4 regions of the Enterobacter oligotrophicus genome follow, and region 1 is predicted to be linked to each of the others. Evidence: predicted binding sites of a transcription regulator. Region 1 holds the regulator's gene; each other region holds the start of a gene.
What was found. The regulator sigma-54, encoded in region 1, starts transcription at its own class of promoters, with help from an activator protein. The targets are predictions, from matches to a motif close to GTTGGCACANNTTTCGCTNT.
Positions count from the first base shown of each region.

Region 2: norV (anaerobic nitric oxide reductase flavorubredoxin) is a predicted target of sigma-54. The motif match lies at 1,891-1,910, and genes of this name have one in related genera.
Region 3: glnK (P-II family nitrogen regulator) is a predicted target of sigma-54. The motif match lies at 3,798-3,817, and genes of this name have one in related genera.
Region 4: glnA (glutamate--ammonia ligase) is a predicted target of sigma-54. The motif match lies at 5,020-5,039, and genes of this name have one in related genera.

Region 1 is NZ_AP019007.1:1,915,859-1,923,666, reverse strand. Features, by position in the region: gene arcB (aerobic respiration two-component sensor histidine kinase ArcB) at 1-1,746, shown strand, start outside; gene elbB (isoprenoid biosynthesis glyoxalase ElbB) at 1,978-2,631, shown strand; gene mtgA (monofunctional biosynthetic peptidoglycan transglycosylase) at 2,628-3,353, shown strand; gene npr (PTS phosphocarrier protein NPr) at 3,393-3,665, opposite strand; gene rapZ (RNase adapter RapZ) at 3,662-4,516, opposite strand; gene ptsN (PTS IIA-like nitrogen regulatory protein PtsN) at 4,562-5,053, opposite strand; gene hpf (ribosome hibernation promoting factor) at 5,136-5,423, opposite strand; gene rpoN (RNA polymerase factor sigma-54) at 5,446-6,879, opposite strand; gene lptB (LPS export ABC transporter ATP-binding protein) at 6,927-7,652, opposite strand; gene lptA (lipopolysaccharide ABC transporter substrate-binding protein LptA) at 7,659-7,808, opposite strand, start outside.
Region 2 is NZ_AP019007.1:1,421,690-1,429,497, forward strand. Features, by position in the region: gene gutQ (arabinose-5-phosphate isomerase GutQ) at 1-258, shown strand, start outside; gene norR (nitric oxide reductase transcriptional regulator NorR) at 255-1,769, opposite strand; gene norV (anaerobic nitric oxide reductase flavorubredoxin) at 1,957-3,399, shown strand; gene norW (NADH:flavorubredoxin reductase NorW) at 3,396-4,529, shown strand; gene EoCCA6_RS21530 (hypothetical protein) at 4,774-4,932, shown strand; gene nagE (N-acetylglucosamine-specific PTS transporter subunit IIBC) at 5,146-6,636, shown strand; gene EoCCA6_RS06735 (SgrR family transcriptional regulator) at 6,764-7,808, shown strand, end outside.
Region 3 is NZ_AP019007.1:3,594,716-3,602,523, reverse strand. Features, by position in the region: gene EoCCA6_RS17240 (MGMT family protein) at 64-375, shown strand; gene EoCCA6_RS17235 (YbaY family lipoprotein) at 409-936, opposite strand; gene tesB (acyl-CoA thioesterase II) at 1,141-2,001, shown strand; gene amtB (ammonium transporter AmtB) at 2,085-3,371, opposite strand; gene glnK (P-II family nitrogen regulator) at 3,407-3,745, opposite strand; gene EoCCA6_RS17215 (SmdB family multidrug efflux ABC transporter permease/ATP-binding protein) at 3,968-5,749, opposite strand; gene EoCCA6_RS17210 (SmdA family multidrug ABC transporter permease/ATP-binding protein) at 5,742-7,496, opposite strand; gene EoCCA6_RS17205 (Lrp/AsnC family transcriptional regulator) at 7,527-7,808, opposite strand, start outside.
Region 4 is NZ_AP019007.1:2,513,705-2,521,512, reverse strand. Features, by position in the region: gene EoCCA6_RS12115 (MFS transporter) at 1-615, shown strand, start outside; gene EoCCA6_RS12110 (MFS transporter) at 659-2,083, shown strand; gene ompL (porin OmpL) at 2,158-2,844, shown strand; gene typA (ribosome-dependent GTPase TypA) at 2,924-4,747, opposite strand; gene glnA (glutamate--ammonia ligase) at 5,125-6,534, shown strand; gene glnL (nitrogen regulation protein NR(II)) at 6,711-7,760, shown strand; gene glnG (nitrogen regulation protein NR(I)) at 7,772-7,808, shown strand, end outside.

The sequences.
Region 1 (7,808 bases):
CACCTGAAACCGCAGGACGTTTACTCCGAAGAGGCGGCGGCTAAAGTGATGGAGACGGATGAAAAAGTGTTCCGCCATAACGTCTCGCTCACCTACGAGCAGTGGCTCGATTACCCGGACGGGCGTAAAGCCTGCTTTGAGATCCGTAAGGTGCCGTACTACGACCGTGTCGGGAAGCGCCATGGTCTGATGGGCTTTGGCCGCGATATCACCGAGCGTAAGCGCTATCAGGATGCGCTTGAGCGCGCCAGCCGCGACAAGACCACGTTTATTTCCACTATCAGCCATGAACTGCGGACGCCGCTCAACGGCATTGTGGGGTTAAGCCGTATTCTGCTGGACACCGACCTGACCAGCGAGCAGGAAAAGTACCTTAAAACGATCCATGTTTCGGCGGTTACGCTGGGCAATATCTTCAACGATATTATCGACATGGACAAGATGGAGCGCCGGAAGGTGCAGCTTGATAACCAGCCGGTCGATTTTACCGGTTTCCTGGCCGATCTTGAGAATCTTTCCGGGCTGCAGGCGCAGCAAAAGGGGTTGAGCTTTGTTATGGAGCCGACCCTGCCGCTGCCGCATAAAGTGGTGACGGACGGCACGCGCCTGCGCCAGATCCTGTGGAATCTCATCAGCAACGCCGTGAAATTTACCCAGAAGGGGCAGGTGGCGGTACGTATCCGCTATGACGAAGGGGATATGCTGCACTTTGAGGTTGAGGACTCAGGGATTGGTATTCCGCAGGAGGAGCAGGATAAGATCTTCGCCATGTATTACCAGGTCAAGGACAGCCACGGCGGGAAGCCTGCGACCGGCACCGGCATTGGTCTGGCGGTATCGAAACGTTTGGCGAAGAGTATGGGCGGGGATATTACCGTTGCCAGCCAGCCGGGCAAAGGTTCCACCTTTACGCTGACGGTACATGCGCCTGCGGTGGCGGAAGAGGTCGAAGATACCTTTGAAAACGACGATATGCCGCTTCCGGCGCTGCACGTTCTGCTGGTGGAAGACATTGAACTGAACGTGATTGTGGCGCGCTCGGTGCTGGAAAAACTCGGCAACAGTGTGGACGTGGCAATGACCGGAAAAGCCGCGCTGGAGATGTTTACCCCTGGCGAATACGACCTCGTTCTGTTGGATATTCAGCTACCGGACATGACCGGGCTGGATATCTCCCGCGAACTGACGAGCAAGTATGCCGCTGACGATCTGCCGCCGCTGGTGGCGCTGACGGCGAATGTGCTGAAGGATAAAAAAGAGTACCTTGATGCCGGTATGGATGATGTACTCAGCAAGCCGCTGGCGGTGCCAGCCCTGACTGCCATGATCAAGAAGTTCTGGGATACCCGTGATGAAGAGGAGAGCACCATGACGTCTGTTGATAGCGCAAAAGCCCAAACGATACTCGATACCGCCATGCTGGAGCAGTACATCGATCTGGTGGGGCCAAAACTGATCACCGATGGCCTCGCCGTGTTTGAGAAAATGATGCCGGGATATTTGAGCGTGCTGGAGTCCAATCTGACGGCGCGTGACCAGAAAGGCATTGTTGAAGAAGGCCATAAAATTAAAGGCGCGGCTGGCTCAGTGGGGTTGCGTCATCTGCAGCAGTTGGGCCAACAGATCCAGTCACCGGATTTACCTGCATGGGAAGATAACGTAGGTGAATGGGTTGAAGAGATGAAACAGGAATGGCAAAACGATGTGGCGGTGCTGAAAGCCTGGGTGGACGCCAGAAAAAAATGACCCCGGCTTAACCGGGGTGCGCGAATACTGCGCCAACACCAGGGAAATCGTGGCTGCGCCTGATTTTTCGTGTTGTTTTCGCTTGGACGCCGCCTGAATATTTAGGCCGCACGCAGATAAGATAGCAAATCTTAAATAGTTTGTTACATGAATCAGTGAAATGTGTGAAGCATAGCGTTTTAATCAGAATTTTTAATGTGCTTCAGTAGGTTGCAAAGAAGGATCGTCATGATGAAAAAGATTGGTGTCGTGCTGAGTGGTTGCGGTGTTTACGATGGTTCAGAGATACATGAAGCCGTCATCACGCTGCTGGCATTGTCCCGACAGGGCGCAGAGGTTGTCTGCTTTGCACCGGATAAAAGCCAGGCCGATGTGGTTAACCATCTCACCGGTGAGCCGATGGCGGAAACGCGAAAAGTCCTGATTGAGGCCGCACGCATTGCGCGGGGAGATATTCATCCACTGGCGCAGGCCGATGCCGCGGAGCTTGATGCGTTAATTGTGCCGGGGGGCTTTGGTGCGGCGAAAAATCTCAGCACCTTTGCGACTCAGGGGGCGGAGTGTGTGGTCGATCCGGATTTAAAGGCACTGTCTCAGGCGATGCACGCAGCGGGCAAGCCTCAGGGCTTTATCTGTATTGCTCCGGCCATGCTGCCAAAAATTTTTGATTTTCCTCTGCGCCTGACCATCGGAACGGACATTGATACTGCCGAAATTATCGAGGATATGGGGGGCGAACATGTCCCTTGTCCGGTGGATGATATTGTTGTGGATGAAGAGAATAAAATCGTCACTACGCCAGCGTATATGCTGGCACAAACGCTCTCTGAAGCCGCCACGGGCATTGAAAAGCTGGTGGAGCGAGTTTTGGTTCTTGCTGAATGAGCCGTAAATTTACTGCAGGCGCATGGGTGAAACGCATCCTGTTACGCATCGTTATCGTGCTGGCAGTGTTCTGGGGGGGCGGTATCGCCCTGTTCAGTATCCTGCCCGTGCCGTTTTCTGCCGTCATGGTCGAGCGTCAGCTTAGCGCCTGGTTTACCGGTGATTTCAGCTATGTTGCCCATTCTGACTGGGTGGGGATGGATGAAATCTCACCCTGGATGGGCCTGGCGGTCATTGCGGCAGAAGATCAGAAGTTCGCGGAACACTGGGGATTCGACGTGGCGGCAATCGAGAAGGCGCTTGACCATAACGAACGTCATGAAAACCGCGTGCGAGGTGCGTCGACCTTGTCGCAGCAGACGGCGAAAAATATGTTTTTATGGGACGGTCGAAGCTGGGTGCGAAAAGGGCTGGAAGCGGGTCTGACCCTGGGGATAGAAACAGTCTGGAGCAAAAAACGGATTTTGACCGTCTACCTGAATATCGCGGAGTTTGGCGACGGTGTGTTTGGCGTTGAAGCTGCTGCACAGCGATATTTCAATAAGCCTGCCAGCCGCCTGAGTATGTCCGAAGCTGCGCTATTAGCTGCCGTTTTACCCAATCCAATTCGCTTTAAGGCCAATGCCCCGTCAGGTTACGTGCGTAGCCGTCAGGCGTGGATCATGCGGCAGATGCGCCAGTTAGGTGGGGAAGGGTTTATGGAGAGAAATAAGCTGATGTAGGGCGGGTAAGCGTAGCGCCACCCGCCAGAAAAGCAGTTGTTAGTCTTCGTCAAACCCGGCGTTAAACAGCGCAATCACCGCCGCCAGCGCTTCCTCTTCCTGCGGGCCGGTGGCTTCAACTTCAATCTGACGGCCTTTAGCGGAGTCCAGCATCAGCAGCGCAATCACGCTGTTTGCTTCCGCTTCTGTGCCTTCATCATTACGCAGCAGAACTTCGGCATCGAAACCCTGCATTAACTCAAACAGCTTCATTGCCGGGCGCGCGTGCATGCCCAGCTTATTGGTGATCTCAACGGTCTGTTTTACGGTCATGTTTTGCGTTTTTCCAGCGTGCGATGACGGGACTGAACGTTCTTCCCGCGTGAGCGGAAGTAATCGGCCAGCTGTTCGGCAATGTAGACCGAACGATGTTTACCACCGGTACAGCCAATCGCCACCGTCAGGTAGCTACGATTGTTTGTCTCCAGCATAGGTAACCATAGCTCAAGGTAGCTTCGCGTCTGGTAGATAAAATTGTGAACTTCTGTGTGTCTGTCGAGGAACGCCGCCACGGGTTTATCCAGACCGGTCATCGGACGCAGTTTAGGGTCCCAGTGCGGGTTTGGCAGGAAGCGCACGTCGAAAACATAATCCGCATCGATAGGAATACCATGCTTAAAGCCGAAGGATTCGAACACCATCGTCAGCTCGCGCTCGCGTTTACCCAACAAGCGGGTACGCAGCATTTCCGCCAGTTCATGTACCGACATCTCAGAGGTGTCGACAATCAGATCGGCACGGGAGCGCAGTGGTTCCAGCAAATCGCTCTCTTCGTCGATGGCACTTTCCAGAGAGAGGTTTTTACTGGAAAGAGGATGCAAACGACGGGTGTCGCTGTAGCGACGGATCAGCGTATTACGATCGGCATCAAGGAACAGCAACTGCGGAGAGAAAGCCTCCGGCAGATTACTCATCGCCTGCTCAAAAACTTCCGGGGATTCAGGCATGTTACGGACGTCAATACTGACGGCAGCAGAGATTTGCCTGTCTGCAAGTGTCCTCGCCAGCTCAGGCAACAACACCACCGGCAGGTTATCTACGCAGTAAAAGCCCATATCTTCCAGCGCACGCAGGGCAACGGACTTTCCCGATCCCGAGCGGCCGCTGACGATCATCAACACCATGTTCCATTTCTCCTCAGGACAACAGATGTGAAGGCCATCTCCCGATTATGCATCATCCTGACTGCCTTCTGCTTCGGTGATAATTTGATAGAGCTCTTCATCACTTTGGGCTGAGCGCAGGCGACGGCAGATCGTTTTATCAGCCAGACGTTTGGCAACCAGCGACAGCGTATGCAGATGGGTCTTAGTCTGATCTGCTGGCACCAGCAGCGCGAAGAGGAGATCGACAGGCTGGTTGTCAATGGCGTCGAAGGCAATAGGCGTTTCCAGCTGGACAAACACACCGACGGCACGCAAGGTGTCCTCTTCCAGTTTGCCATGCGGGATCGCAATGCCGTTGCCGATGCCGGTACTGCCCATTTTTTCTCGGGTCAGGATCGCTTCAAACACCACCTGCGGCGGCAGGCCCAGCTGTTTTGCGGCCAGTTCACTGATGATCTCCAGCGCACGTTTTTTGCTCTGGCAGTGAACACCACTGCGGGTACATTCCTGGTTAAGGACATTGCTCAGTTGAAGAGCGGAATCGTTGTTCATCATAATTTCACCTAAGCGCTAACTGTACAAACGGCCTGTTGTGTTTCACAACAGGCCTTACTGCACCCGTTAACTGCCCGGACAATTAGTGTTGTTTCAGTTTATCTTTATGTTTATTGAGCTGTCGCGCAAGTTTATCAATCAAGCCGTCGATAGCCGCGTACATGTCTTGCCCTTCCGCACTGGCATGGAGTTCGCCCCCGTTCACGTGTAGGGTCGCATCCGAGATATGAGTCACTTTCTCCACTTTCAACACAATATAGACCTGGTTGATCCTTTCGAAATACTGTTCGAGTTTTGCGAACTTTGTGTTCAAAAATTCGCGTAAAGCCTCAGTAATCTCGACGTTGTGTCCTGTGATATTGAGCTGCATAGTGTCTTCCTTATCGGTTGTGTCAGACCAGTTGTTTACGCTGGTTAGACGGCGGAATGGATAAAGACTCTCGATACTTCGCAACAGTACGACGTGCCACCATAATACCCTGATCGGACAGCATGGTGGTTAACTTACTGTCACTCAGTGGCTTCGCGGGATTCTCCGCGGCGATTAACTTCTTCACCAGTGCGCGAATCGCCGTTGACGAGGCTTCGCCGCCGCCTTCGGTATTCACGTGGCTGGAGAAGAAATACTTAAGCTCAAAAATACCGCGTGGACTGTGCAGATACTTCTGTGTGGTCACGCGGGAAATGGTTGATTCGTGCATCTCGACGGCCTGGGCGATATCTGCCAGCACCATCGGTTTCATATACTCTTCGCCCTGCTCAAAGAACGCCTGCTGCTGTTCGACAATACAACGGCTTACGCGCAGCAGCGTATCATTTCGGCTCTCCAGACTTTTGATCAACCATCGTGCTTCCTGCAAATTGCTACGAATATATTGGTTGTCGGCATCGTTACGTGCGCTGGTGCACATGGAGGCGTACTGCTGATTGATTTGCAGGCGAGGAATGCTGTCTGAGTTCAGTTCAACGACCCAGCGGCCATTGTGTTTTCTCACCAGCACGTCGGGAATGACATATTCCGGTTCGCTGGTCTGGATCGATTGGCCGGGGCGTGGATCGAGAGACTGGATCAGATTAACCGCCTCTTTCAGCACCTCTTCTTTCAGGCGCGTGACGCGCATCAGGGTGCGGAAATCATGGTTAGCCAGCAGATCCAGATGATCGCTGATAATTAAGCGCGCTTCTTCAATCCACGGTGTCTCTTTGGCGAACTGCGATAGCTGGATCAGCAGGCAATCGCGGAGATCTTTCGCGGCAACACCTACCGGGTCGAAACGCTGAATACGCTTCAATACGGCCTCGATCTCTTCGAGTTCGATCTCGTCATCACCGATGCTTTCCAGGATATCGTCCAGCGTGACCGTCAAGTAGCCGGTGTCATCAACGGCATCCACAATGGAGGTGGCAATGGCGCGGTCGGTATCGGAGAAGGGCGTTAATTCTACCTGCCACATCAGGTAATCCTGCAGTGACTGCGTGGTTTCGCCCTGATAGACCGGTAACTCATCGTCCTGGTAGTCTGCACGCGTTCCGGAAGGGGTTCCGGCGGTGTAGATTTCATCCCAACTGGCATCCAGCGGTAGCTCGTCCGGCATCTCTTTTTGTTCGAGCGCGTCAACGGTGTCGAGCGTTTCAGTGTCCTGCGTTTGCTGCGTGTCTACCTCGTCATGAAGATCGGTTTGCTCCAGCAACGGATTGCTGTCCAGCGCTTGCTGGAGCTCCTGCTGGAGTTCTAACGTGGACAGCTGCAACAGACGGATCGCCTGTTGTAACTGCGGCGTCATCGCCAGTTGTTGGCTGAGCCGTAATTGCAAACCTTGCTTCATGTTCAGAGCGTTTTTCTCCGGTCCGGCGTTAAGTTACCTCTACCCTATCAGAGTCTGAAGTCTTCCCCAAGGTACACGCGCTTAACATGCTCATCTTCGAGGATTTGCTGCGGCGTACCGTGGGCAATCAGATGGCCCTGGCTGACAATATAGGCGCGTTCACACACGGCCAGCGTTTCACGAACGTTGTGGTCAGTGATCAGTACGCCCAGCCCGCTGTCGCGCAGGTGCTCAATAATACGTTTGATATCGATAACGGAGATCGGGTCAACGCCTGCAAACGGTTCATCCAGCAGGATGAATTTTGGGTTTGCGGCCAGCGCACGCGCAATCTCAACGCGACGACGTTCACCACCGGAAAGCGCCTGGCCGAGGCTGTCGCGCAGGTGTTCAATATGAAACTCTTCCATCAGCTCGTTAGCGCGGTCAGTGCGCTGTTCGCTGGTCAGATCGTCCCGGATTTGCAGCACGGCCATCAGGTTATCGAAAACGCTTAACCGACGGAAAATGGACGCTTCCTGTGGCAGATAGCCGATTCCACGACGCGCGCGTGCATGCAGCGGCAGCAGGCTAATGTCTTCGTCGTCGATGATAATGTTGCCTGCATCACGCGACACAATACCGACCACCATGTAGAAGGTGGTGGTTTTACCCGCGCCGTTAGGGCCAAGTAAACCCACAATTTCGCCGGAGTTGACGGTCAGGCTGACATCTTCGACGACGCGGCGACCCTTATAGGCTTTCGCAAGATTTTTTGCAGTTAATGTTGCCATATCGAATTAGTTACTCTTTTTCTGTGCCGGGGCCTGGTCTTTGCCTTTGTCCTGCAGCTGTGACGGAACAAGCACGGTGGTAACGCGTTTGCCTTTCTCGCTGGAGGCCTGCATTTTCTGCTCTTTCACCAGGTAGGTGATCTTGTCGCCGGTGAT
Region 2 (7,808 bases), 490 kb from region 1:
GATAATGAACGCTATGTCAAAGGCGTATTTACCGACGGCGACCTGCGCCGCTGGCTGGTGGGCGGCGGCAAGCTGGAATCACGAGTCTCAGACACGATGACCAAAGGCGGGCTGACGCTGAACGCCGACAGCCGTGCTATTGAAGCCAAAGAGGTGCTGATGAAGCGCAAAATCACTGCCGCTCCGGTGGTGGATGAGAACGGCAAACTGTGCGGCGCCATCAACCTGCAGGACTTCTACCAGGCCGGGATCATTTAACCCTTCAGCCCCAGACGCTTCGCCAGCCGGTGCAGGTTGGCGACGTCCGTTTCCAGCGCCCGCGCGCACGCTGCCCAACTGCGGTTATTCTGCTCCAGCGCGCGGGTGATCATCTGACGCTGAAATGTCTCTGTCGCCTCGCGCAGGTTCACGTTCGCCATTTCCGGCGCTTCCTGAGCCACCACCTGCGCCGTTTCATCATGCAATGCGAAATGCCGCGCGTGGATCACCACTTCATCCCCTGAACGCGTTGCCCGTGCCAGCACTACCGCACGGTGAATCGCATGTTCCAGCTCGCGCACGTTGCCCGGCCAGCCGTAATTCAGCAGATGGCTGCGCGCCCCTGTGCTCAGCACCACGCGGGAAAGCCCCATTTTGAGCCGACACTGCTCGCAGAAAAAGCCCGCCAGCAGCACCACATCTTCCCCGCGTTCGCGCAGTGGCGGTACGGAGAGCGGAAAGACGCTCAGGCGATGGAACAGATCGGCACGGAAATTCCCGGCCAGCACCTCTTCGCGCAGGTCACGGTTAGTGGCCGCCAGCACGCGCACATCCACCCTTAAGCTGCGGTCATCACCCACGCGCTGAATATCGCCGTACTGCAATACGCGCAGCAGCTTAGCCTGTAGCGACAGCGACAGTTCACCAATCTCATCCAGGAACAGCGTGCCGTTATCGGCCATTTCAAACTTACCGCTGCGGTTGCTGATCGCCCCGGTAAAGGCCCCTTTGACGTGACCAAACAGTTCACTTTCCGCCACGCTTTCCGGCAGGGCCGCGCAGTTGAGATACACCAGCGGATTCACCGCGCGCGGCGAGGCTTCATGAATTGACTTCGCCACCAGCTCTTTACCGGTGCCGGTTTCACCAAAGATCAGCACGTTCAAATCGGAGGCCGCGACAATATCGATCTCTTTTTTCAACTGCATCATGCCCGGTGAAAGCCCAATCATCTCGGTGTGCGTCACCTGCTCAAACGCCGCCGGACTGCCGGGAAGAATGTTCTGGCTCTCCAGTTGCTCAATCAACAGCGCATTGTTCAACGCGCCAGCGGCCAGCGCCGCAATCAGGCGCAGCTCTTCGTCGCTGAAGGTGTCGAACTGGTCCGGTGACATACCGTCGAGGGTCAGCGCGCCAATCAGGTTTTGCCCGGCAAACAGCGGCAGGCCGATGCAGGCGTGGACTTTAAGGCTCTCCTGTCCGGGGATCAGGCCATCATACGGATCGGGCAGATCGCTGTCCGCCGGGAAGCGCACCACATCACCTGCCCTCGCAATCGTTTCCAGACGCGGGTGCCCTTCCAGAGTAAAACGCCGTCCCAGCACGTCCTGCGCCAGCCCGTCAATCGCCAGCGGAATGAACTGTCGCCCTTCGTAGCGCAGCAGCGCCGAGGCATCACACGCCAGCACGTGGCGCAGGGTGGAGATCAGCCGCTGAAAGCGATCCTGGTGGCCAATACCGGTTTGCAGTTCAATGGCGATCTTCGCCAGTACATCTACGGAAAAGCTCATGTATGCCTCGCTGTCATTTTGACAATGCATATTGTCATATTGACTCTTTTTAAGATAGTCATAATGACTACCCATTCCGGGCTATAAAATAATAAAACGATAAAAATCAATTAAATAAAAAACTGGCACGCATCTTGATATAGCTAAACCAACTTATTTGAAAACGCCGTATTACACTGAGGTTGCTATGTCTATTCTGGTAAAAAATAACATTCATTGGGTTGGTCAACGTGACTGGGAAGTACGTGATTTTCACGGCACGGAATATAAAACGCTGCGCGGCAGCAGCTACAACAGCTATCTCATTCGTGAAGGTAAAAACGTGCTGATCGATACCGTCGATCACAAATTCAGCCGCGAGTTCGTGCAAAACCTGCGCAGCGAAATCGACCTGAACGACATCGACTACATCATCATCAACCACGCGGAAGAAGACCACGCCGGAGCATTGACCGAGCTGATGTCTTACATTCCTGACACGCCAATTTACTGCACCACAAACGCCATCGACTCTATCAACGGTCACCATCACCATCCGGAGTGGAATTTCCACACCGTGAAAACCGGTGATTCGCTGGACATCGGTAACGGCAAACAGCTTATTTTCGTTGAAACGCCAATGCTGCACTGGCCGGACAGCATGATGACCTACATGACCGGCGACGCGGTGCTGTTCAGTAACGACGCCTTCGGCCAGCACTACTGCGACGAACGTCTGTTCAATGACGAAGTGGATCAGACTGAGCTGTTCGAGCAGTGCCAGCGCTACTACGCCAACATCCTGACGCCGTTCAGCCGTCTGGTGACACCTAAAATCACCGAAATCCTCGGCTTTAACCTGCCGGTGGATATGATTGCGACCTCTCACGGCGTGGTATGGCGTGAAAACCCAACCCAGATTGTCGAGCTGTACCTGAAATGGGCAGCGGATTATCAGGAAGATCGCATCACAATTTTCTACGACACTATGTCCAACAACACCCGCATGATGGCGGATGCCATTGCCCAGGGCATTAACGAAGTTGATCCGAACGTAGCGGTGAAAATCTTCAACGTGGCGCGCAGCGATAAAAACGAAATTCTAACCAACGTCTTCCGCTCCAAAGGCGTGCTGGTGGGCACCTCTACCATGAATAACGTGATGATGCCAAAAATTGCTGGCCTGGTAGAAGAGATGACCGGCCTGCGCTTTCGCAACAAGCGTGCCAGCGCCTTTGGCTCTCACGGCTGGAGCGGCGGCGCGGTAGATCGTCTGTCTACCCGACTGCAGGACGCCGGTTTTGAGATGTCCATGAGCCTGAAAGCCAAATGGCGTCCGGACATCGACGCGCTGGAAATCTGCCGTCAGCACGGCCGTGACATCGCTCGTCAGTGGGCGCTCGCACCGCTGCCTGAAGCTGTAGCAAAACCAGCCGAACAGCCGCAGACCTGTGCCGCGACAGCCAGTACAGATCTCGGCCCACGCATGCAGTGCAGCGTCTGCCAGTGGATCTACGACCCGGAACTGGGCGAGCCGCTGCAGGATGTTGCCCCTGGCACTCCGTGGAGCGATGTACCGGACAACTTCCTCTGCCCGGAATGTTCCCTCGGTAAAGACGTCTTTGACGAACTGGGTACGGAGGCAAAATGAACAACGGTATCGTCATTATCGGCTCGGGCTTTGCCGCCCGTCAGCTGGTGAAAAACATCCGCAAGCAGGATGCTAACGTGCCGTTGACGGTGATTGCCGCCGACAGCATGGACGAGTACAACAAGCCTGATTTAAGCCATGTCATTAGCCAGAATCAGCGTGCTGAAGAGCTCACCCGCCAGACGGCGGGGGAGTTCGCAGAACAGTTTAACCTGCGCCTGTTCCCGTACACGTGGGTAAGCGATATCGACGCCAGCGCGCATGTGGTGAAAGCAAAAGATAAAACCTGGCAGTACGACAAGCTGGTACTGGCGACAGGTGCCTCCGCTTTCGTTCCACCGGTTGAAGGCCGTGAGCTGATGATCACCCTGAACAGCCAGCAGGAGTATCAGGCCAGTGAAACGCTGTTACGTGACGCACAGAAAGTGATGATTGTCGGCGGCGGCCTGATTGGCACCGAGCTGGCGATGGATTTCTGCCGTGCGGGAAAATCCGTCACCCTGGTTGACCACGCAGCCAGCATTCTGTCGGCGCTGATGCCAGCAGAAGTAAGCAGTCGCTTACAGCATCGTCTGACCGATATGGGCGTGCATCTGCTGCTGAAATCTCAGCTGCAATCTTTGACTCAAACCGGGAGTGGCATCCGCGCCACGCTCGACCACAACCGCAGCGTTGAGGTGGATGTGGTTGTCGCGGCCACCGGCCTTCGCCCGGAAACCGCGCTGGCACATCGTGCCGGAGCAGAGACAAACCGTGGCGTGAAGGTGGATAGCTACCTGCAAACCACGCAACCGGATATTTATGCTCTGGGTGACTGCGCCGAAATCAATGGTCAGGTTCTGCCCTTCCTGCAACCGATTCAGTTAAGCGCCATGTATCTGGCAAAAAACCTGCTCGGCGCTAACGCTCCGCTGAAATTGCCTGCCATGCTGGTGAAGGTAAAAACACCGGAGTTGCCGCTGCATCTCGCAGGTGAAACGCAGCGACAGGATCTAAGCTGGCAGATAGCCATTGAACCACAGGGGATGGTGGCTCGCGGTGCTGACAACGACGGGCAGTTACGCGCCTTCGTGGTCAGTGAAGATCGGATGAAGGAGGCTTTTGCTCTGCTGAAATCGTTGCCTGCATAACCCTCCGTCTCTTACCACGCTTACTTAACCTTCGGATTTTATTATCCACAGCCCCGATGTCCTGGGGCTTTTTTTTGCGTATTTTATTCAACATATAAATACAAAGCAGATAAATCATCGCTATCATTCCTTTTATTATTTCTTCCATCAATATATAAATGCGGAACACCTGAAAAACATTAACCTGTTTTATTCCCTGATTCCGGCTTACGCTGAAAAGGTATTCCTCAGCCGGAGATATCCCATGGCCACCTTTACCAAAGAACTTAACTATCTTTCCAGCTATTTTAAACAGGCAAAGAAAGTGGAACCTGTTTTATTTCGCTGGTTTTACCTGAGCCCGGAAGCGCGTATAGAGCGCCTGCGCGAACTGATGATGCCGGTGAGCCGCGTTAAACGGTAACCGTAACAAAAAACGGCTCTGGTGCCGTTTTTTGTTACGCTAAAAGCGGAACTCTTTATTAATTGCTTCATTGTTTATCTGAAGAATGATTTGCTTAACAAATATAACTTAAATTTATTTATTCGGTGTCACATTTTTATTCAAGCCTCTTTCATCTCAAAATAAAAGCTGTTATTTTTCGACGTGAATTAAGTCCTTTTGGAATCCTATCTCATGAACGCATTCAGTTATCTGCAACGTCTGGGTAAAGCCCTGATGCTGCCTATCGCAACCTTACCGGTTGCAGCCATATTATTACGCCTCGGCCAGCCTGACGTTTTTAATATTCCCTTTATCGCCAGTGCGGGTGGCGGGATCTTCGACAGTCTACCGCTGTTATTTGCGTTGGGTATTGCCATTGGTCTGGCGAAAGACAATGCAGGCGCAGCGGCACTCGCCGGTGCTGTCGGCTTCCTGGTGCTCACCAAAGCCACGGCGGTAATTAACGCATCAATTAACATGTCCTTCTTCGCCGGGATCATTGCGGGCGTGGTGGCAGGCCACTGCTACAACCGCTTCTCAAACACTAAGCTGCCAGATTTCCTCGCATTCTTCGCCGGTAAACGCCTGGTGCCGATCATGACCGGGTTAATCTGTCTGTTTATCGCCTGGATCTGTGGCTACGTATGGCCTTCCGTACAACACGGGATTGATACCTTCAGCCTGCTGGTGTCACGCAGCGGCGAGCCAGGCTGGTTTATCTATGGCGTACTTAACCGTGCGTTGATTCCATTTGGTCTGCACTACATCCTGCACTCTGTCTTCTGGTTCAGCCTGGGTGATTGCCTGAAAGTCACCTACGATGCGGCAAGTGCAGTACACAACATCTGCCTTGCGCCGGATGTGGTGAAAGGCCTTGTCGTGGGCGGTGCGGTGCCGGGTATCGACGGCTCCAGCATTACCCAGATTGCCACCGATCTGACCCGTGGCGATCTCAACCGCTTCTTCGCGGGCGATCCGCATGCCGGTGTTTACATGGCGTGGGCGTACCCCATCTTTATGGGTGGTCTGCCAGGTGCTGCGCTGGCAATGTACTTTGCTGCGCCAAAAGCACGCCGTTCTGCGGTAGGCGGGATGCTGCTCTCCGTTGCGCTGACGGCCTTCCTGACCGGTATCACCGAGCCAATCGAGTTCTCCTTCCTGTTCCTCGCCCCTGCCCTGTATGCGCTACATGCAGTGCTGGCTGGCGTGAGCATGGTGATCGCCAACAGCCTCGGCGTGCTGCATGGCTTTGGTTTCTCGGCAGGGCTTATCGATTTTGTCCTGAACTGGGGACTCGCCACAAAACCGTGGATACTGATCCCGCTGATCGCCCTGTTCTTTGTGATTTACTTTGTGGTGTTCAGCTTCGCTATTCGCTTCTTCAAACTGAAAACGCCGGGCCGCGAAGATGATGACACCGTAACAGGCGATTCTGACGATCAGAGCGAAGCCATCGCACACTATATTGCTGCGCTCGGCGGCAAACAGAACCTGAAAATTGTCGATGCCTGCATTACGCGTCTGCGTTTAACGCTTGTGGACAACAGCGTGCTGGACGAACCCGCGCTGAAAGCGCTGGGTGCCAAAGGCATTCTGAAGATGGGTTCCCAGAATGCGCAGGTCATTCTGGGACCACAGGCGGAAAGTATAGCGCTAAAGATACGCGCGCAAATCGATAGCTAACGCAGTTCCTTATTCCCTCTCCCGCAGGAGAGGGAATAAAACCGGAACACTTTACACATCCAAACCTTATTTATTCCGCAAAAAAACCTACACTCTCACCATCCCTCTCTTATTACCGGTACGCCGCATGCGACAGCTTCAAAAAATCCGTCAGTATCAACGGCTTTATCAGCACTACGGTGCAGAGCCAAAGCCCACGACCATTGCCGAAGTTGCCGAGGTGGCGCTGTGCAGTGAACGCCATGCCCGCACGCTGCTGCGCCAGCTTGCACACAGTGGATGGCTAAGCTGGAATGCACAACCGGGGCGCGGGCACCGCGCCCTATTGCATTGCCTGGCGACCACCAGCGAACTCAGCGCGCCGTTAATGCATGCCTGCCTTGAGAAAGGGGATTATCAGAGCGCCCTGCAACTGGCCGATGGCGATCCGGCGAGCCTCCACCACATTATTACGCCGTTTCTTGGTGGCAAATGGCTCAAGCACCAGCCGACATTACGCATTCCGTGGTATCGCCCGTTGACCTCACTTCACCCGGCGTTGCAGCGGCGTCGCGCTGAGCAACATATCATCTGTGCGGTTCACGCAGGTCTGACACGCTATGCTCCCGGTCAGCCACAACCGCTCCCCGATTTAGCTCACCACTGGGATGCCAGCGATGACAAACGCTGCTGGCATTTTTATCTGCGTAGCGGCGCTCACTGGCATAACGGACAGCCCATCAGTGATGGCGATATTCTGTTTGCGCTGCAACAGATGCTCACGGACCCGGCTCGTAACGCAGGGCTAAAACATGTCCAGAGCGTGTCGCTGGTTGCCCCCTGGTATCTGGAGATCACGCTGGACACGCCTGACGCGATGCTGGCACACCGCCTCGCCCATCACGTTTGCCGTCTGCCGCATCCGCAGCAGCCGGATATCGGTGCCGGGCCTTTTGCTATCGCCCATCACCATTCGCATTATCTGCGCCTTGAGCGGCAGCCCTGGTACTTTGCTGCCCATCCACTCCTGCACGCGATTGAATTCTGGCGAACCCGTACTGAGGCGCAAAAACCCGCGTGGATAACCGTCGGAAAAGGACAGAACGCGCAGGAGGCTGCGACTTCCACCAGCGGTGGATTCGCCTGGTTGATGATGAATGCAAATCTTCCCCAGCCGCAGGCAATCTGGCTGC
Region 3 (7,808 bases), 1.7 Mb from region 1:
GCGCAGCAATCAGGTTTATCTTCGTTTACCATGACACATCAAAGGTTCCCCACAGGAGTAAGTATGGACGAACACGACGCTTTCCCGCAGCGCGTCTGGCAAATCATTGCCTCCATACCGGAAGGGTATGTAACAACTTACGGAGAGGTTGCCCGGCTGGCCGGTTCACCGCGCGCTGCGCGTCAGGTCGGCGGGGTGTTGAAACGACTGCCGGAAGGCAGCACATTGCCCTGGCACCGGGTGGTGAATCGCCATGGTGCTATTTCGCTCACCGGGCCGGATCTCCAGCGACAACGCCAGGCGTTGCTTTCAGAAGGGATACAGGTATCAGGTTCAGGGCAGGTTGATTTACAGAAGTATCGCTGGGTGTACTGACACCCTCTTCCGAAGGAGAGGGTGTCAGAGTCTTTAAAGCTGCGTTGGCGGCGTCGGCAGCGACGGCTGGTTAGTCTGTGGTGCTACGGGCACTTCAGTTTGCTGCACCGGCACCAGGTTCAGATCGACTTTTGTCCCGCCGTTATTAATCGCTTCCTGCACCGTATCGGTGATAAAGACCAGTTTATCGTTGATTGTTACTGCTGCGCTCAGGAGGATACGGGCATTCGGCTGAACGTCTGAAGGATTGTACGGCAGCACAAAGCTAAACGGTGCCTGTTTCCCCTCAGTACGAACGGCGCGCTGCGCCAGCACTTTCGATGGCGCGTCAGCCAGCGAGGCGTCGGAAAGCGTAACCGTCAATACCGCATCCGGCGGTAGCGCGACTTTCTGTTTGATCCAGATTGTCCCGGAAACATTTGGTTGCTGAATGGACTGCTGCGAAAGAGTGTTAATCCCGTTCGGGTCTGCTGCTGGCACCGGCACCTGGGCGCTCTTACCTGCACAGGCGGACAACGCCACCGCAATAGCTACACCACTTAGCATGGGCACGAGTTTCATTGAAGTCTCCTTATCATCAATGCACCAGCGGGATCGATCCCACCCGATGTCGTTTACATTCATATAACGCATACAAGTCTGGCACAAATCACTGATTAATGCCTAATTTCGCCTCGATATTCAGACTAATCTACCCATCGGACCACTTTCATTTCTGCGTTATACTCAGCGTATCTTTCGCCACGGCGTTTATTGAGGACGATTATGAGTCAGGCACTGAACAATCTGCTGACATTACTGAATCTGGAAAAAATTGAGGAGGGACTCTTCCGCGGACAGAGCGAAGATTTGGGCTTACGCCAGGTCTTCGGAGGGCAAGTCGTGGGACAGGCGCTGTATGCCGCAAAAGAAACCGTCCCGGCAGACCGTCTGGTGCACTCCTTTCACAGCTACTTTTTACGCCCTGGTGATAGTGCAAAACCCATTGTGTATGACGTGGAAGTCTTACGTGATGGCAACAGTTTCAGCGCCCGCCGCGTGGCTGCCGTGCAAAACGGAAAGCCCATCTTTTACATGACCGCCTCGTTCCAGGCACCTGAGCCAGGTTACGAGCATCAAAAAGAGATGCCGCCCGCGCCGTCACCGGACGACCTTAAATCTGAGACTGAAATCGCCCGCGCGCTGGCGCATTTGCTGCCGCCGCAAGTGAAAGAGAAGTTTCTCTGCGATAAGCCGCTGGAGATCCGCCCCGTCGAGTTCCATAACCCGATGAAAGGCCACACTGCCGAGCCAAAACGTCAGGTCTGGATGCGTGCCAACGGGAGTGTTCCGGCTGATATCCGCGTTCATCAGTATCTGCTCGGCTACGCGTCTGACTTCAACTTTTTGCCCGTTGCGCTGCAGCCGCACGGCGTAGGATTCCTGGAGAAAGGGATGCAGGTGGCGACCATCGATCACTCTATGTGGTTCCACCGTCCGTTCGATATGAACGACTGGCTGCTCTACAGCGTGGAAAGTACCTCGGCGTCCAGCGCGCGCGGATTCGTGCGGGGTGAGTTTTATACTCAGGATGGCGTACTGGTGGCATCAACGGTGCAGGAAGGGGTGATGCGTAACCGAGGGTGATTTTGTGCGGGCTGATGCCCTCTCCCTTTGGGAGAGGGCATACACACTCAAAACGGCAACCGAAGTTGCCGTTTTGCTATGTGTTATGCGTTATACGCATTCTCGCCGTGGCTGTTGACGTCCAGACCTTCGCGCTCCTGCTCTTCCGGTACACGCAGGCCAACGGTCATGTCCGCCAGCTTGTAGCCAACGAAGGCCACCACCCCCGACCAGACGACGGTGATAGCGATACTTTCCAGCTGCACCAGAACCTGGTGAACCATCGTAACGCCTTCTGCGTAGCCCACGCCGCCCAAAGATGCCGCGGCAAAGATACCCGTCATAATACAGCCGATGATGCCGCACACGCCGTGCACGCCGAACACATCACACGGATCATCAACGCGGAGAATACGTTTCAGTGCGGTGACTCCCCACAGACCCGCCAGTCCCGCCACGATACCAATGAGCAGCGCACCGCCGACACCCACATAACCACACGCTGGCGTAATGCCGACCAGACCGGCAATCGCACCTGAGCAGGCACCCAGCAGTGACGGCTTACCGCGAACAGCCCACTCGCCAAACACCCACGACAGAATAGCGCCAGCGGTTGCGACCACGGTATTCACGAAAGCCAGCGCCGCGATTTCGCTAGCTGCGCTTGCTGAACCGGCGTTGAAACCGAACCAGCCAAAGTAAAGGATAGCCGTACCCGTAAATACCATCGGCAGGTTGTGCGGTTTGAACGCTTCTTTACCGAAGCCCACGCGTTTGCCAATCAGGTATGCACCCACCAGGCCTGCTACGGCTGCGTTGATGTGTACAACCGTACCGCCTGCGAAGTCCAGCGCACCATGGGATGCCAGCAGACCGCCGCCCCAGACCATATGGGCAATCGGCACATAGGAGAGGGTCAGCCAGACCACCACGAAGATCAGTACCGCAGAGAAGCGGATACGCTCAGCCAGCGACCCGACAATCAGACCGACGGTAATACAGGCGAATGAACCCTGGAAAGCGACATGAATGTACTGATAGAAGCTGCCCATCAGCGCGGTCAGTTCGATATTTTTCAGCATCGCCCAGTTGAAGTTACCGAAGAAGGCATTACCTTCGCCGAACGCCAGCGAGTAACCGTAGACCACCCACAACACGCATACCAGCGCGAACGTCACGGCTACCTGCGTCAGCATAGAGAGGACGTTTTTGCCGCGGATCAGGCCGCCGTAAAACAGCGCAATGCCCGGAATGGTCATGAACAGCACCAGCGCGGTGCAGATCATCATAAAAGCATTATCGGCTTTGTCTGCCACAGCAGGGGCAGCCATTGCCAGGCCCGGCAGCAGTGCCAGCGACCCCAGACCCGTTTTGATTGTTGCTATCTTCATTTTCTCGATCCCTATCACTGTGTGCCAGGAGTTACTTACAATGCCGCTTCGTCGGATTCGCCGGTACGAATGCGAATAACGCGCTGCAGTTCGGCAACGAAAATTTTGCCGTCGCCAATCTTGCCGGTGTAGGCCGCCTTGCTGACAACATCAATCACTTCGTCGAGCTGATCGTCCGCAATGGCCACATCGATCTTCACTTTAGGCAGGAAGTTAACGCTGTATTCCGCCCCGCGATAAAGCTCGGCATGACCTTTCTGACGACCAAAGCCTTTCACTTCGGTCACTGTCAGTCCCTGAATACCCATGGAAGACAGTGCTTCACGCACGTCTTCGAGTTTGAATGGTTTGATTACCACCGTAACCAGCTTCATAAATCCCCTCCAGTCAGAATTCGGTAATGGCCGCAGCTAACACGCAGGAGTTATTGCAAGCGGTGTGCCAGAATTGAAAAGTGAGAGAAAAAGCGGCGCGGTGTGCAAAAGAAGGCGTGGAGGGTTGTACTGGTGAAAAAAAACGCACCATGACAGTGCACGGTGCGTTTCAGTTTTGCACCAACAGTTGTGACTGTTAGCGCACTGCCTGATTTTGGTGCATCAGGCGCTAAGCGACTCTTCCTCACGGGCGCTGGCCGCCAGCTCCTCCCCCGCCAGCTGCAGCTGGTACATCTGCCAGTAGCGCCCTTTCGCCTCCAGCAGTTGCCTGTGCGTTCCGCGCTCAACGGCCTGCCCGCGATGCAGCACCAGAATGGTATCGGCTTCAACGATAGTAGACAGACGGTGCGCGATAACCACCAGCGTCGTGTGATCACGAACGGCAGCCAGCGCCTGTTGAATAGCCTGCTCAGTACCCGAATCGATACTGGCCGTCGCTTCATCAAGGATCAGGACCTGCGGCGTTTCAATCAACACCCGCGCCAGCGCAAGAAGCTGTTTTTGTCCGACGGAGAGGTTGTTCCCCTGCTCGCCGAGTTTGGTATTGATCCCCTCGCTAAACCCGCGCGCCAGTTCTGCCAGCTGCACTTTTTCCAGGACATCCCAGACCTGCTCAGGCGTATACGGTCGCCCCAGAGTGACGTTGGCATAGAAGGTATCGGCCAGCACCACCGGATCTTGCTGCACCATCGCGACGCTCCTGCGCAACACGTTGTGGCTTAGCGAGGCAAGAGGACGGCCATCCAGACGAATTTCACCTTTCGTTAACGGGTAATAGCCCATCAACAGACTGGCGAGCGTACTCTTGCCGCTCCCGGTGTGCCCCACCAGCGCCACAAAGCCCCGCGACGGAATATCGAGGCTGATATCCTGCAGCACAAGCTGGTCGTCACGGTAGGCGAACGAGACATGATCAAACGTAATCGCGCCGCTTTGCAGAGGCCGCTCGTCGTTGCCGTAGGTCTGACGCGGTCTGTCCATCAGCTCAAAGACGCGCTCCCCGGCGACCACCGCCTGCTGCAGCATCGACTGCTGGGTGGTGAGTTCAATCAACGGTTCGTTAAGGCGGCCAAGATAGCTGATGAAGGCATACAGCACCCCGACCTCAATCGTCCCGCGGGTTGTCAGTCCAAACAGCATCAGCAAACCGCACAGCACCAGCGCCGAGAAAAGGCTCAACAACGGGCGCAGCAGGAAACCGTCCAGGCGCAAGGTCTGCATACGCGCCATATAGTGTGAACGGCTGGCTTCGCCCATCCGCTCACCGAATCGCGCCTGCTGGCGGAACTGCTGGATGACGCTCATGCCATTAATGACTTCGTTGAAGCCATCGTTGATATCAGCCAGATAAGCGCGTACACGGCGAACAATGGGCGTGCTGTAGCGTTGATAGATAACCATTACCGTCAGCACGGCCGGGAAGATCGTGATCGCCACCAGCGCCATGCGCCAGTCGAGGCTGAACATGGCCACCAGCATGGCACCGATCAGCGCCGCACTTCGCAGAACGGTCGCCACGACGGTGACGTACAGATCGCGGATCACCTCGGTATCGTTGGTTACGCGTGAAATCACCTGGCCGACGGGCTGGGTATCGAACTCGCTCAGCGGCTGGCGCAGCGCCGCGTCCATTACATCGGTGCGCAGTTGCTGCACAACGCCCACGGCCGCCCGGTTAAACAGCAGCGATTGCGCGTAGTGAAGCCCGGCTGCCGTCAGCTGTAATCCCACATAAGCCACGCCTAAACCGGCAACCAGCCCCAGCGGTAGATAGCTTTTCGCCACCATATTGTCGATAAAATAGCTGATCAACAGCGGGCCGCTGACTTCAGCCACCGCGGCAATCCACAGCAGAAGCACGGCAACAGACAGCGGTTTTCGCCACGGTGAACCGTAGGCCAGCAGGCGCTTAAGCGTCGGCCATAGCGCGCCAAATTTACGCATTGTTGACCTCCTCATCCAGTGCCGCTTCCAGCTGCTGATAACGATACATATCGCGATACCAGCCCGGTTGCTCCGTAAGCTGGTCGTGCTGACCGCGCTGGGCAATGTGTCCGTGTTGCAACACCAGGATTTCACTGGCTTCCGTCAGCGCGGAAAGTCGGTGGGCACTGATAATCACAGTACGTCCCTCGCCCCACTGGCGCAGATTGTGCAGTATCTGGTGCTCGGTACGGCCATCGACGGCAGAGAGAGCATCGTCCAGAATCAGGATTTCCGCATTTAACAACAGGGCACGCGCAATCGAGATACGCTGTTTTTGCCCGCCGGAGAGCATCACGCCCCGCTCACCCACTTCCGTTTCATACCCTTGTGGCAGACGCAGAATATCGTCATGGACGCTGGCTAAGCGCGCCACATGTTCAATCTCCTCCTGCGTCGCCGCAGGATGGCCAAGCGCGATATTGTTCGCCACGGTATCAGAGAATAAAAACGGCGTCTGGCTAACCACGGCCAGGCGGCTGCGCCACGCGTCCAGTTGCAGCGTCGTCAGTGGAAGATCGTGAAAACGAATATCGCCTTTGCTCACATCAAAGTGACGCTGGAGGAGCGACAGCACGGTACTTTTGCCGGAGCCCGTCGGACCACAAATGCCCAGCATCTGCCCAGGCTGGAGCGTAAAGTTCACGTTGTCCAGCACCGGATGTTCCGTTTGCGGGTAACTAAACGACTGGATATCCGCTTTCACCACTCCGCGCCCTTGCGGAACGGGTTCGCTGCCGTCATTCACCACTGGCGCTTCGGCCAGCATGGCGCGAATACGGCTGTAGGCAGCACTGCCTCGCTCAACGATGTTAAACATCCATGCCAGCGCCAGCATCGGCCAAATCATCAGCCCCAGATACATCGCAAAGCTGGTCAACTGGCCGAGGGTCATGGTGCCCTGCACGACCATCCAGCTTCCCCCGCCAATTGCCAGCAGGTTAGCCATGCCAATCGCAATATATATTGTCGGGTCAAAACGGGCGTCAATACGCGCGACGCGCATGTTTTTCGCGCCCGTATCCGCCGCATCAGCGGCAAACAGTGCGGACTGCCTGTCTTCCAGACCAAAGGCTTTGATCATGCGAATGCTGGTCATGCTCTCCTGGGTGCGATCGTTTAGCGATGAAAACGCCGCCTGCGCCAGCTTGAAGCGTTCATGCAATTTTTCACCATAGCGGTTGATTGCCAGCGCCATCAGCGGCATAGGTAACAGGGCCAGCAGAGTCAGTTGCCAGCTAATCTGAGTCGACATGACGATCAACACCGCACAGCCCATCACCAGCGAATCCACCAGCGTTAACACCCCTTCCCCGGCGGCAAACACCACGCGATCGACGTCGTTTGTCGCACGAGCAATAAGATCCCCGGTGCGATGACGCAGGTAAAACTCAGGATGCTGTCGGCTCAGCTGGCGGTAAAAATCTTCACGCAGCTCAACGGCCAGCTGATAGGACGCGCCGAACAGGAGCACTCGCCAGACGTAGCGCAGCAGATAGACAATCACCGCTGTCAGCACCAGCGTGCCCACCCACATCAACACCCGTGCGGTGGTGTAATGCTGTTCTGTAACACCATCCACGACGTAGCCCACCACTTTCGGCGGGATCAGTTGAAGAATAGCAATGATAATAAGCAGAGCCACTGCGCCGAGGTAGCGTTGCCACTCCCGACGAAAGTACCAGCTTAACTGGGCAAATAATCGCACGCGGTTTTTTCCTGAAGGTATTTTTCGAAGTTATTCAATGGGTAATGCTGTGGTGTATTTTATCTGCTCCATGGCAAAGCTGGAGGTGACATCTGACAAGCCCGGAACGCTGTTGACCAGCCGCTTGTAAAAATCATCGTAACGCTTCATATCCGCGACCTGGACGCGCATCAGATAGTCATACTCCCCTGCCATACGCCAGAAGCCGAGCACCTCCGGCATGTCCGAAACCTGAGTCACAAAGCGGCAATACCATTCACTGCTGTGGTGCTGCGTTTTGATCAGAACGAAGGCGGTCAGCCCAAGCCCCAG
Region 4 (7,808 bases), 600 kb from region 1:
TTTAACGTCAAACTCGCCATCCAGGTCTACTACACACAGTACGTACTGAACGATCCGATTTTGCTGTCGTATATGGGATTTTTCAGCATGGGCTGCATTTTTATCGGCGTCTTTATGATGCCCGGCGCGGTGCGGCGCTTCGGTAAGAAGAAGGTCTATATCAGCGGGCTAATGATTTGGGTGGCAGGCGATCTGCTCAACTATTTCTTTGGCGGCGGCTCGGTGAGCTTCGTGGCGTTCTCCTGCCTGGCGTTCTTTGGCTCCGCGTTTGTGAACAGCCTGAACTGGGCGCTGGTCTCCGATACCGTGGAATACGGCGAATGGCGCACCGGCGTGCGCTCTGAGGGGACGGTTTATACCGGCTTTACCTTCTTCCGTAAGGTGTCACAGGCGCTGGCCGGTTTCTTCCCCGGCATGATGCTGACGCAAATCGGCTATGTACCCAATGTGGTGCAATCCGCCGGAACGGTTGAAGGGCTGCGGCAGCTGATTTTCATCTACCCATGCCTGCTGGCGGTCATCACCATCGTGGCGATGGGCTGCTTCTACAACCTCAACGAGAAGATGTATGTGCGCATTGTGGAAGAAATTGAATTGCGCAAACGTACGGCATAAATGACGTGATAGAGCGCCCTGCGGGGCGCTGTGAGGATCGACCATGACACACAATACTGATCCGTTAACCCTGAAGTTGAGCCTACGCGAGAAGTGCGCCTACGGCATGGGCGATTTTGGCTCTAACCTGATGTTGTGTATCGGCACGCTGTATCTTCTGAAATTTTACACTGACGAACTGGGCATGCCCGCGTTCTATGGCGGCATTATTTTCCTGGTGGCGAAGTTTTTTACCGCGTTGACCGACATGCTGACCGGCGTGCTGTTGGACTCCCGGCGTAATATCGGTGCGAGGGGGAAATTCCGGCCGTTCATTCTGTATGCCTCCGTGCCGGTGGCGCTGGTTGCCACGGCGCAGTTTATGGCCAACGACTTTAGCCTGACGGTGAAAACGGCCCTCGCCACCGTACTGTTTATGATGTTTGGCCTCTGCTATAGCCTGATGAATTGCGCCTACGGTGCGATGGTCCCGGCCATCACCAAAAACCCGAACGAGCGCGCGCAGCTTGCGGCGTGGCGTCAGGGGGGCGCAACGGTCGGGCTGTTGCTTTGTACGGTAGGATTTATGCCCATCCAGGCGCTGTTCGTCAGCCAGCCGTCCCTCGGCTATCTGGTGGCCGCGCTGGTGTTTGTCACTTGCGGGCTTTTTTGTATGTGGTGGTGCTACAGCGGCGTGAAAGAGCGTTATGTGGAGATCACGCCCGATCATCATAAGCCCGGCATTCTGAAATCCTTTTGCGCCATCTTCCGTAATCCGCCGTTGCTGGTGTTGTGCATCGCCAACCTCTGTACCCTCGCCGCGTTCAATATCAAACTGGCAATTCAGGTCTATTACACCCAGTACGTGCTGAACGATCTGCATTTGCTGTCGTGGATGGGATTTTTCAGCATGGGCTGCATTCTGATTGGCGTGTTTCTGGTGCCCGGCGCGGTCAAGCGTTTCGGCAAGAAGCCCGTTTATCTCGGCGGGCTGACGCTGTGGGCCGTGGGAGACGTGATGAACTTCCTCTGGGGGACCAGCTCCCTGCTGTTCGTGCTCTTTTCCTGTATGGCCTTCTTCGGTACGGCGTTTGTGAACAGCCTGAACTGGGCGCTGGTGCCGGATACCGTTGATTACGGCGAGTGGAAAACCGGCATTCGCGCTGAAGGGTCGGTGTATACCGGCTACACCTTCTCGCGCAAAATCTCCGCCGCCCTCGCCGGTTTTTTGCCGGGCATTATGCTGACCCAGATTGGCTACGTTCCCCATGCCGTGCAGAGCGCGGGCACGCTGCTTGGGTTGCGTCAGCTTATTTTCCTCTGGCCGTGCGGCCTGGCGATTATCGCCGCCATCACGATGGGACTGTTTTATAAACTCAACGAAGCACGCTTCGCCTTTATTATCGAGGAGATTGGAAAACGGAAAAAACAAACCGCGAATACCCCTGAGATGACCACCAACAATAAAGCGTCAGCAGTCACTTTATAACAATAAATCCGGCCGTTATTTCCTTCCTGTTAATCAGGAGGGTGGCCTTTCTGTACCTGATACATGGACAAATTATGAAAAGAATCATCACTGTACTGATCGTGTCGTCTGTGTCCTGCCCGGTATTTGCCGGGGCGTATGTCGAAACCCGCGAAGCATACAATACGGCCTCTGAACTGCACGAGGTAATCCTGCGTGCTGGCTATAACTTCGATATGGGCGCAGGGTTGATGTTCACCAATGCCTATAACGTGGGGAAATGGGACGAACTTAAGCACAGCTATAACGAAATCGAAGGATGGTATCCGCTCTTTAAGCCCACGGAAAAGCTCACTTTTCAGCCCGGCGGCTTGATTAACGACAGCAGCGCCGGATCGGGTGGCGCGGTTTATTTAGATACTAACTATAAATTTACGGACTGGTTTAATCTGACGTTCCGCTATCGCTATAACCATAATAATTACGACACGCCGGACTATAACGGGCAGATGGATAAGAACGACACGCACGAGTTTGCCAACTACTGGAATTTCAACGTTACGGATGCGTTTTTCTACACCTTTGAGCCGCACTTTTTCCAGCGCGTGAACGATTACCACAGCAAAAATGGCAAAGACCATCACTGGGAAATGACCAATAAGTTCAGCTACAGGATCGACAGAAACTGGCTGCCGTACCTCGAACTCCAGTGGCTGGACCGATGGAATGATTACAACCGGGAGCAGTACCGGATTCGGTTGGGGTTACGGTACTCGTTCTAATAAAAAAGCCGCTGATCTCTCAGCGGCTTTTTAGTTGCCGGGTGGCGCTCGCGCTTACCCGGCCTACGGATTGACCGTATTAGTCTTCTTTCGCACCGCGCATAGCACGTTTACGATCGTTCTCGGTCAGGTGACGTTTACGGATACGAATTGACTGAGGAGTCACTTCTACCAGTTCGTCGTCATCGATGAATTCCAGAGCTTGCTCCAGGGTCATCTTGATCGGTGGAACCAGAACCGTGGCTTCGTCAGTACCGGACGCACGCATGTTGGTCAGTTTCTTACCGGTCAGGCAGTTAACGGTCAGGTCGTTAGAACGACTGTGAATACCGATGATCTGGCCTTCGTAAACTTCAGCACCGTGACCCAGGAACAGCTTACCGCGATCCTGCAGACCGAACAGTGCAAACGCAACCGCTTTACCCTGACCGTTGGAGATCAGCACGCCGTTGTTACGCTGGCCCACTTCGCCCGGACGCACGTCGTCGTAATGGCTGAAGGTGGAGTACAGCAGGCCCGTACCGGAGGTCATGGTCATGAACTCAGAACGGAAGCCGATCAGGCCACGGCTTGGGATCACGTAGTCGAGACGTACGCGGCCTTTGCCATCTGGATTCATGTTTTTCAGGTCGCCTTTACGCTCGCCCAGCGCCTGCATCACAGAACCCTGGTGCTGCTCTTCAACGTCCAGCGTGACGTTTTCGAACGGCTCTTGTTTACGGCCGTCGATTTCGCGGAAGATAACTTTCGGACGGGAAACCGCCATCTCGAAACCTTCACGACGCATGTTTTCGATCAGAACTGACAGGTGCAGCTCACCACGACCAGAAACGCGGAATGCATCAGCGTCTTCGGTTTCTTCAACGCGCAACGCAACGTTGTGCACCAGCTCTTTGTTCAGACGGTCAAGGATCTGACGGGAGGTAACGAACTTACCTTCTTTACCACAGAACGGAGAGGTGTTGACGTTAAAGAACATGGATACGGTTGGTTCATCAACGGACAGGGCTGGCAGCGCTTCGACGTTCTGCGGATCGCAGATAGTGTCAGAGATGTTCAGCTCACCCAGACCGGTGATTGCAATGATGTCGCCAGCTTCAGCAATGTCGCTCTCGATACGCTCAAGGCCCAGGTGAGTCAGTACTTTACCGACTTTACCGTTACGGGTTTTGCCTTCGCTATCAATGATAGTGACCTGCTGGTTAGGCTTCACTTTACCGCGCTTGATACGACCAATGCCGATGACACCAACATAGTTGTTGTAATCGAGCTGAGAGATCTGCATCTGCAGGGTGCCTTCCAGGTCAACGTTTGGCGCAGGAACACGGTCAACAATCGCCTGGTACAGCGGAGTCATGTCTTCAGCCATGTCTTCGTGATCCAGACCTGCGATACCGTTCAGCGCAGAGGCGTAAACGATAGGGAAGTCCAGCTGCTCGTCGGTCGCGTCGAGGTTAACGAACAGGTCAAATACCTGGTCAACAACCCAGTCAGGACGCGCGCCAGGACGGTCAACTTTGTTGATAACAACGATTGGCTTCAGACCATGAGCAAACGCTTTTTTGGTCACGAAGCGCGTCTGGGGCATTGGGCCATCCATTGCGTCAACGACCAGCAGAACGGAGTCTACCATGGACATTACACGTTCAACTTCACCACCGAAGTCGGCGTGCCCTGGGGTATCAACGATGTTGATACGGTAGTCATTCCATTTGATAGCGGTGTTTTTAGCGAGGATGGTAATCCCACGCTCTTTCTCCAAATCGTTGGAGTCCATCACACGCTCTTGAGTTTCGGCACGAGCATCAAACGTACCGGACTGCTGCAGCAGCTTATCAACCAGGGTAGTTTTACCATGGTCGACGTGCGCGATGATGGCGATGTTACGCAATTTTTCGATCACAACTTTGCCTCAGGCATTTAGAAATAGCGCGTTATTGTACACGGATTAATCGCACTACAAAACAGGATCACAAACATCCCCCGCAAACAAGTATTGCAGAGATGCTTTGTGATCGCTTTCACGGAGCGGTAAAAGGGCACTTTAACGTAAATTGCACCAATATGGTGCTCAATGTTCACATTGAAGCACTACACTGGTGCAACAAAACCATCGTGGTGCAGCCCTTTTGCACTATGGTGCGCATGATAACGCCTTTTTGGGGTGTTTTAAAAGTTGGCACAGATTTCGCTTTATACAAATACAGTAAAAAGATGGCAGCACAGCCGATTTGAAGACCTCGTTACCACGACGACAATGACCAATCTGGAGAGTTAAGTATGTCCGCTGAACACGTTTTGACGATGCTGAACGAACATGAAGTGAAGTTTGTTGATCTGCGCTTCACCGATACCAAAGGTAAAGAACAGCACGTCACGATCCCTGCTCATCAGGTGAACGCCGAATTCTTTGAAGAAGGCAAAATGTTTGACGGCTCCTCCATTGGCGGCTGGAAAGGTATTAACGAATCCGACATGGTTCTGATGCCAGATGCCACTACTGCGCTGATTGATCCGTTCTACGAAGAACCAACCCTGATCATCCGCTGCGATATTCTCGAGCCAGGCACCCTGCAGGGCTATGACCGCGACCCACGTTCCATTGCGAAACGTGCTGAAGAGTACCTGCGTTCTACCGGCATTGCAGACACCGTTCTGTTCGGGCCAGAGCCAGAGTTCTTCCTGTTTGACGATATCCGTTTCGGCGCGTCTATTTCAGGTTCTCACGTTGCCATCGATGACATCGAAGGTGCATGGAACTCTTCCACCAAATACGAAGGTGGTAACAAAGGTCACCGTCCTGGCGTGAAAGGCGGTTACTTCCCGGTTCCTCCGGTCGATTCTTCACAGGACATCCGTTCTACCATGTGTCTGATCATGGAAGAGATGGGCCTGGTTGTTGAAGCGCATCACCACGAAGTGGCGACCGCTGGCCAGAACGAAATCGCGACCCGCTTCAACACCATGACCAAAAAAGCGGATGAGATTCAGATCTACAAATACGTTGTACACAACGTGGCGCACCGTTTCGGTAAGACCGCGACCTTCATGCCAAAACCAATGTTTGGCGACAACGGTTCCGGTATGCACTGCCACATGTCCCTGTCCAAGAACGGTACTAACCTGTTCTCTGGCGACAAATATGCCGGTTTGTCTGAGCAGGCGCTGCACTACATCGGTGGTGTTATCAAACACGCTAAAGCGATCAACGCCCTGGCAAACCCAACCACTAACTCCTATAAGCGTCTGGTCCCAGGCTACGAAGCACCAGTCATGCTGGCGTACTCTGCCCGTAACCGTTCTGCTTCTATCCGTATCCCGGTGGTTGCGTCTCCGAAAGCACGTCGTATCGAAGTGCGCTTCCCGGACCCGGCTGCTAACCCGTACCTGTGCTTCGCAGCACTGCTGATGGCCGGTCTGGACGGTATCAAGAACAAGATCCACCCAGGCGAAGCGATGGACAAAAACCTGTACGACCTGCCGCCAGAAGAAGCGAAAGAGATCCCACAGGTTGCTGGCTCTCTGGAAGAAGCCCTGCAGGCGCTGGACGCAGACCGTGAGTTCCTGACGGCTGGCGGCGTGTTCACTGATGAAGCTATCGATGCTTACATTGCGCTGCGTACTGAAGAGAATGACCGCGTGCGTATGACTCCGCATCCGGTTGAGTTCGAACTGTACTACAGCGTTTAAGTAAAAAATTAATACCCGGCGAGACACTCGCCAGAAGATTTTTTGTTGCCGTGGAAACTTTCAGCCCATCTTCGGATGGGCTTTTTTCTCCACCAACAACCTGATCTCACGCGCTTTTTGCGCCCAAAAAGCTATACTGCACTAAATTAGTGCAACCAACTCCAGGAGACTGCTGAATGGCAACTGGCACGCTGCCCGATGCTGGGCAGATCCTCAATTCTTTAATTAACAGTATTTTGCTGGTCGACGACGAGCTGGCGGTGCATTACGCCAACCCGGCGGCGCAACAGCTGCTCGCCCAAAGCGCACGTAAACTGTTTGGTACGCCACTTCCGGAATTACTGAGTTATTTTTCGCTGAATATTGGCCTGATGCAGGAAAGTTTGCAGGCCGGTCAGGGATTCACCGATAACGAAGTGACGCTGGTGATCGACGGGCGTTCGCATATTCTTTCTCTGACGGCGCAGCGCCTGCCTGATGGGTTGATCCTGCTCGAAATGGCACCGATGGATAATCAGCGTCGGCTCAGCCAGGAGCAGCTTCAGCACGCACAGCAAATCGCTGCCCGCGACCTGGTGCGTGGCCTGGCCCATGAAATCAAAAACCCGCTGGGTGGCTTACGCGGCGCGGCACAACTCCTGACCAAAGCGCTGCCCGACCCTGCACTGGCGGAGTACACCAACGTCATCATTGAACAGGCCGATCGCCTGCGTAATCTGGTTGACCGTCTGCTTGGGCCGCAGCAGCCGGGAATGCATGTCTCGGAAAGCATTCACAAGGTGGCGGAGCGGGTGGTGAAGCTCGTTTCGATGGAGCTGCCGGAGAACATCACGCTGGTGCGCGATTACGACCCAAGCCTGCCGGAACTGGCGCACGATCCGGATCAGATTGAACAGGTTCTGCTGAATATTGTGCGCAATGCCTTGCAGGCGCTGGGGCCGGAAGGGGGCGAAATCATTTTGCGTACCCGCACTGCGTTCCAGCTCACTTTGCACGGCGTGCGTTATCGTCTGGCGGCACGCATTGATGTGGAAGATAACGGACCGGGTATTCCGTCGCATCTGCAGGACACGTTGTTCTACCCGATGGTAAGCGGCCGCGAAGGTGGCACCGGGCTGGGACTCTCCATTGCCCGTAACTTGATCGACCAACACTCTGGCAAAATTGAATTTACTAGTTGGCCGGGACATACCGAGTTTTCGGTTTTCCTGCCGATTAAAAAATAAAGGTGACGTTTATGCAACGAGGGATAGTCTGGGTAGTCGATGACGATA